One region of the Stenotrophomonas sp. YJH_SMC_101-4 genome, then DNA from elsewhere that is predicted to be linked to it. Evidence: predicted binding sites of a transcription regulator. Region 1 holds the regulator's gene; the other holds the start of a gene.
The links. Region 1 encodes FliA, which starts transcription of late flagellar genes. Its sites were predicted from a motif close to TAAAGTTTNNCNNNCNNNGGCCGATAA; they were not measured.

Region 1 (3,406 bases):
TCGTACTTCGCCTTGAAGATTTGCGCCGCGCGGCCGATATGCCCTGCAACCCGGAGTTGAACCATGCCGTCGCGTGAGTACGCCAAGCTGACCAAGACCTTCCCGCTGTCGGCCACCCGCAGCGAGCCGCTCGGCCCTGTGCGCACCATTGCCGTCACTGGCGGCAAGGGCGGCGTGGGCAAGACCAACGTTTCGGCCAACCTGGCCGTGGCGCTGGCTGGCATGGGCAAGCGCACGCTGCTGCTGGACGCCGACCTTGGCCTTGCCAACATCGACGTGATCCTGGGCCTGAACCCCACCTTTACCCTGGCCGACCTGGTCGCCGGCCGCTGCACGCTGGATGACGTCATCGTCGAAGGCCCGAACGGCGTGCTGGTGGTCCCGGCCGCGTCCGGTCGCCGGCACATGGCCGAGCTGGCCCCGGCCGAGCACGTCGGCCTGGTCAACGTGTTCTCCGAACTGGAACGCGAACTGGACATCATGGTGGTGGACACCGCCGCCGGCATCACCGATGGCGTGCTGACCTTCTGCCAGGCCGCGCAGGACACCGTGGTGGTGGTCTGTGACGAGCCGGCCTCGATCACCGACGCCTATGCGCTGATCAAGGTGCTGTCGCGCGAGCGCGGCGTGGACCGCATCCAGGTGGTGGCCAACATGGTGCGCGACCCCAACGAGGGCCGCGTGCTGTACGAAAAGCTGACCCGGGTCTGCGAGAAATTCCTCGCCGATGTCTCGCTGAACTATCTGGGCTGTGTGCCGCAGGATGATTGGCTGCGCCTGTCGGTGCAGCGCCAGCAGCCAGTGGTAAAGGCCTACCCGTCCAGCCCGGCCGCGTTGGCGATCACCGAGATTGCCCGCCGTACCGCACGCTGGCAGGCGCCGACCGAACCGCGCGGCGGCGTTGAGTTCTTCCTCGAGCGTATTCTCAAGCAGCGCGGGGTGGCCGCATGAAAGGCGCAGCCCAGTACCGGGAAGTCCAGCGCACGGCGGCCAACGAGGTCATCGCCCAGCATTCGGACCTGGTGCGGCGCATCGCCCACCACCTGGCCGCACGCCTGCCGGCGAGCGTCGAGGTCGACGACCTGATCCAGGCCGGCATGATGGGACTGATCGAAGCCTCGCGCAGCTATGACGCCGACCAGGGGGCTTCGTTCGAGACCTATGCCTCGATCCGCATCCGCGGTTCGATGATCGATGAGATCCGCCGTGGCGACTGGGTGCCGCGCTCGGTGCACCGCCGTGCACGTGATGCCGCCGCCACCATCCGCCGCCTGGAACAGAGCAGTGGCCGTGCCGCCAGCGCCACCGAAGTGGCCGCCGCGATGGAGATGCCATTGCCCGAGTACCTGCGGCTGATGGAAGACGCTGCCCGTGGCCAGGTGCTGAGTCTTGAATCGCGCATCGAGGACCAGGGCGAGCTGGACACCGTGGCCCAGGGCGGCCCGACCCCGCAGCAGGTGCTGGAGCGCGGCGAGTTCGGCCGCGAGCTGGGCAAGGCCATCGGCCACCTGCCCGAGCGCGAACAGCTGGTGCTCTCGCTGTACTACGAGCAGGAACTGAACCTGAAGGAGATCGGCGCGGTGCTCGGCGTGAGCGAGTCGCGGGTCTGCCAGATCCACGGCCAGGCGGTACTGCGCCTGCGTGGCCGGCTGAAGCTGTTCGAGGCCGCCGACGCCGGCCTCGAAGAATGAACATCCCCGAGGCGGCTGCCCCCGGCCGTCCGGAATGAACAACAAAGGAATTCTGCTTTGAACAAGAACATGCGCATCCTGATCGTCGACGACTTCTCGACCATGCGTCGAATCGTCAAGAACCTGCTGGGCGATCTGGGCTTCACCAATACCGCCGAAGCCGAGGACGGGCATGCCGCGCTGTCGCTGCTGCAGAGCCAGCCGTTCGATTTCGTGGTCACCGACTGGAACATGCCGGTGATGACCGGCATCGAGCTGCTCAAGGCGATCCGTGCCGATGCCAAGCTGAAGACCCTGCCGGTGCTGATGGTCACCGCAGAAGCCAAGCGTGAACAGATCATCGAAGCCGCCCAGAGCGGCGTGAACGGCTACATCATCAAGCCGTTCACCGCGCAGACGCTGGAAGAGAAGCTCGGCAAGATCTTCGAACGCCTGGCGGCCAGCGCCTGATGGATACCACGGTCGACAAGAGCGCCCTCGCCCTGCGCCTGCAGGAGGCCCTGGACGCACTCGAGTCCGGTGACGAAGCCGCCTGGCGGCAGCGCATCGACGGACTGGTCGCGCTGCGCACGCAGCCGATGATGAGTGGGCTCTCGCGGCTGGCCCGCGAACTGGGGCAGGCGCTGGGTGAACTGCCGACCGTGCCGAGCGAAGCCGGGGAACTGGACGATGCCTGCGCGCGCCTGGACCACGTGGTGGCGATGACCGAACAGGCCACGCACCGCACCCTGGACCTGGCCGAGGAATGCCGCAGCCTGACCGAACAGCTGCGCGCCGAAGGCCTGCAGCCGGGCCAGGACGCGCAGCTCGAGCGCATCCGCCACAACCTGACCGAGATCGCCCTGACCCAGAGCTACCAGGACCTGACCGGGCAGATCATCCGTCGCGTGGTGGGCATCGTCCGCCGCGTGCACGAAGGCTTCGGCGCACTCGGCCTGCCACCGGAACAGCATCGCACCGACCCGGAACTGGCCGGGCCGGCACTGAAGGGACTGGACCGCCACGCGGTCTCGCAGAACGACGCCGACGACCTGTTGTCGGATCTGGGGCTGTAAGCATGAGCGCGGTATCCGACGACATCACTGCCGATTTCATCATCGAGGCACAGGAAATCCTGGATCGCCTCGGCGAACAGCTGGTGTCGCTGGAGCAGGCACCGCAGGACAGCGATCAGCTCAACGCGGTGTTCCGCGGCTATCACACGCTCAAGGGCGGCGCCGGATTCCTCGGCGTCACCGCCATGGTCGAGCTGTGCCATGCCGCTGAAGAAGCGCTGGGCGCCGCGCGTGCCGGCCAGGCGGTGCTGCAGGCCCATCACTTCGACGCGGCCCAGCAATCGCTGGACTACCTGCAGTCGATGCTGGATGCAGTTTCCTCCGGCACCGAGCCGGGCTATGCACCGCCGGACCTGATCGCCCAGTTCGACGTACACGGCGGTGCCTTGGCGGCACCCGCCGCCGCAGCAGCACCCGCCGCGGGTGGCAGCGACCTGATCACCGACGACGAATTCGAGGCCCTGCTCGACCAGCTGCATGGTGGCAACGCGCCGACCGCGGTCGCACCGGCGAAGAAGGCCGACGACGGACTGATCAGCGAAGACGAGTTCGAAGCCCTGCTCGACCAGCTGCACGGTGGCGCCGCACCGGGCACCAAGCCTGCTGCCGCCATGGCACCGGCGCCGGCTGCAGCCCCGCGCCCGGTCGCCGCACCGGCAC
Region 2 (3,406 bases), on a different contig from region 1:
ACCGCTGCAGCGCGCGCCGCCCGGGGGCCTCCTGCAATGCCTCGCTGGCCACCACCACGCGGTTGCGGCCGCTGCGCTTGGCCTCGTACATCGCGGCGTCGGCACGTGCCATCAGCCGCTCGTAATCCGGATGACCATCGTGACCGGCCACGCCGATGCTGGCGCTCAGTTCCAGCACCTGGCCATTGGCCAGCGCTACCGGCGACTGTGCGATCTGCCGGCGCAGGCTCTCGGCGATCACGGTCGCCTGCGATTCGCTGGCGGCCACCAGCACCACCACGAATTCTTCGCCGCCATAGCGGAACAGGTAGTCGCTGCCACGCGTGAGCTGGCCGAGCAGGCCGGCCACATGCTGCAACGCGCGGTCGCCGGCATCGTGGCCATGGCCGTCGTTGATTGCCTTGAAATGATCCAGGTCGAGCAGCAGCAGCGAGAACGGTGTGCGGTTGCGCGTGGCCAGCTCGATTTCCCGGCGCAGCACGGTGGGCAGGAAGCGGCGGTTGAGCAGATTGGTCAGGGCATCGCTGCCGGCATCCAGTTCGCCGATGCGCTCGAACAGCAGTGTCATCAGGGTGCGGATGGCGGCCAGGTCCTCGCGTATGGCCGGCAGCACCGCCAGTCGCTGTGCCGGGGCATCGCCGCTCGCGCGCTGCAGGTGGCCGTCAATGCGGGCCATCAACTGGCCCACCTGCTGCGTTTCGCTGCTTTCGCCGAAGCTGGGGATGCCCTTGTGGGTGAACCACAGGCCGAACTCCGAGGTGGCCAGGCTGGCGTTGTCGCTGGCCTGCACATGACCGGCGAGTGCGTAGAGCAGGGCGTTCTCCCAGTCCAGCAGCAGTGCGCGTTGACGCTCGCGTTCCGTACCGACGTTCTGTACCAGCGAGAACAGCCGGTAGGCGGCGTCGGCACGGGTGGAGCGCTCGCGCGCATGGGTGTAGGCCAGGGTCATGCCTTCCATGGCGATGTCCATGATCGCGCTGAGGCAGTCGATGGCGGCGAACGCGGTCGCGCTGTCGGGCGCGTCGTCGCGCAGGCGCACGAACAGCTCGTGCTTGAGCACGCGCGCACCGCGGGTGACCAGGTCGACCGGGATGCCGACCCGCGCGTGTACGTCGCCGATCACCCGCTGCGAGGCGACGGTGGTGGCGATGCCGGAGGCGTCGGTGGTCAGCAGTTGCACCAGCCAGCGCTGCATGGCCGGCTGCAGGCGCTGCTTGACCTGGTCGTGGGACAGGAAGCGGCGTGCACGCCCGTCCTGCAGCAGCACTTCGTAAAAGCGCTGGGCCAGCGCGGGTGGGGCATCGGTGGCAGCGGCCCCGAGCAGCGCGGTGGCGGCAGGGCCGGCCTGCAGCAGGCAATGCTGCCAGGCCTCGGCCAGCGGCTGGCTGGCATCGTCCAGTTGGGGTGGTTCCACGTCGATCTCTGACTGCGTACGGCAAACCACGGGTATCGGCCGCGGCGGCGTACGGTTGATGGCAGGTTGGCCGGCCAGTTTACGCGCGGTGCAGGGTTGCACGGTGCGCAAACCACATCGGCGCCGCTGCGGCAATGAGTGAACGCATTTGAGAATCACTCGCATTGGTGGGAGAATGCGCGCACGGAACGGGCTGCAGGTGCCTGCAGCCCTTTCCGCCTCCCCCCTCGTCGTTGCCTCAAGCCCTTTGCCAGAGGCCCCGTAGCCCTGCCAGAAGGTCCTGATCATGTCTCCTGCCGTTGTCCTTTCGCCGCGCCCGCTGGCGCTTGCCGTTGCCGCCCTGCTGGCGGGCAGCGCCCTGACCGCCCAGGCCGAAACCGACGCCACCGATATCGACACGGTGCACGTCACCGCCTCGCAGATCGCGCGCCAGGCACTGGGTACCTCGACCATCACCGCCGAGGACATCGCCCGGCGCCCGCCGGCCAACGACATCGCCGAACTGCTGCGCACCATGCCCGGCGTCAACCTGACCGGCAACAGTGCCTCGGGCCAGTACGGCAACAACCGCCAGATCGATCTGCGCGGCATGGGCCCGGAAAACACCCTGATCCTGGTCGATGGCAAGCGCGTCGGCGCACGCGATGCTGTGCGCATGGGGCGTAGCGGCGAGCGTAATACCCGCGGTGACACCAACTGGGTGCCAGCGGAAATGATCGAGCGCATCGAAGTGCTGCGCGGACCGGCAGCGGCACGCTATGGCTCGGGTGCTTCTGGCGGCGTGGTCAACATCATCACCAAGCGCCCGACCGGTGACCTGACCGGTGCGGTCGACCTGTATGGCCTGGTGCCCGAGCACAGCGCCGAAGGCGGCAGCGAGCGCGTCGGCCTGCAGCTGAGTGGGCCGATGACCGACACCCTGTCGTTCCGCCTGTACGGCAATCTCAACAAGACCGACGCCGATTCGCTGGAACTCAACCGTGACTTCGCGACCAATCCGAACGCGGTGCCGCCGGCCGGCCGCGAGGGCGTCAAGAACCGCGACATCAACGCGCTGCTGCGCTGGGACGTGACCGCCAACCAGGTGGTCGAGTTCGAAGCCGGCACCAGCCGCCAGGGCAACATCTATGCAGGTGACCGCGCGGTCAGCACCACCGGCACCTCGACACCGATCGATCTGGGGGCCTTGGCCGAGCAGCAGGCCGAGACCAACCGCATGTACCGCAACACCGGCGCGATCACCCATCGCGGCCGCTGGGGTGATGTGACCTCGCGGGTAACGGCGGCAGTGGAGGCGGTGAACAACTCGCGCATCAACGAAGGCCTGGCCGGTGGCCCGGAGGGCAGCTTCAACGGCACCGACTGGTCGACCTCGCGCCTGCGCAACTACCAACTGGACGGCGAAGTGAGCTTCCCGACCACGCTGGGCGGCGCCGAGAACATCTGGACGCTGGGCTTTGAATACCTGGACAGCCGCCTGACCGACCCGTACTCGATGAGCCAGTCCAGCAGCAGCGGCGGCGGCATTCCGGGGCTGTCGGCCGATCGCGCGCGCGGCAAGTCCGATGCGCAGACCACCGCCGTATTCGTCGAAGACAACATCTACCTGGGTGAGCGCTGGATCGTCACCCCGGGCCTGCGCTTCGATCACCACAGCCAGTTCGGCAACAACACCAGCCCCAGCCTCAATGCGCAGTTCCGCATCAACAGCGACTGGGTGGTGAAGGGGGGTATCGCCCGTGCATTCAAGGCACCGAACCTGTACCAGTCGAATCCGGACTATCTGTATTACACCCGTGGCAATGGCTGCCCGAATGCACTGCCGAGCCTGGGCGCCGGCTGCTACATGCGCGGCAACGCGGACCTGAAGGCGGAAACCAGCCTGAACAAGGAACTGGGCATCGAGTGGGCACCGCAGAGCGGCTGGCAGGCGTCGTTGACCTACTTCCACAACGACTACAAGGACAAGATCCAGGCCGGCTACACCCAGAT

Region 2: AC5P8D_RS08355 (GGDEF domain-containing protein) is a predicted target of FliA. The motif match lies at 1,447-1,473, and genes of this name have one in related genera.

Annotation. Positions count from the first base shown of each region.
Region 1 covers NZ_JCAFTP010000001.1:1,073,677-1,077,082, forward strand. The annotation lists gene flhF (flagellar biosynthesis GTPase FlhF) at 1-77, shown strand, start outside; gene AC5P8D_RS04965 (MinD/ParA family ATP-binding protein) at 64-951, shown strand; gene AC5P8D_RS04970 (RNA polymerase sigma factor FliA) at 948-1,691, shown strand; gene cheY (chemotaxis response regulator CheY) at 1,749-2,141, shown strand; gene AC5P8D_RS04980 (protein phosphatase CheZ) at 2,141-2,746, shown strand; gene AC5P8D_RS04985 (chemotaxis protein CheA) at 2,749-3,406, shown strand, end outside.
Region 2 covers NZ_JCAFTP010000002.1:462,815-466,220, forward strand. The annotation lists gene AC5P8D_RS08355 (GGDEF domain-containing protein) at 1-1,414, opposite strand, end outside; gene AC5P8D_RS08360 (FepA family TonB-dependent siderophore receptor) at 1,701-3,406, shown strand, end outside.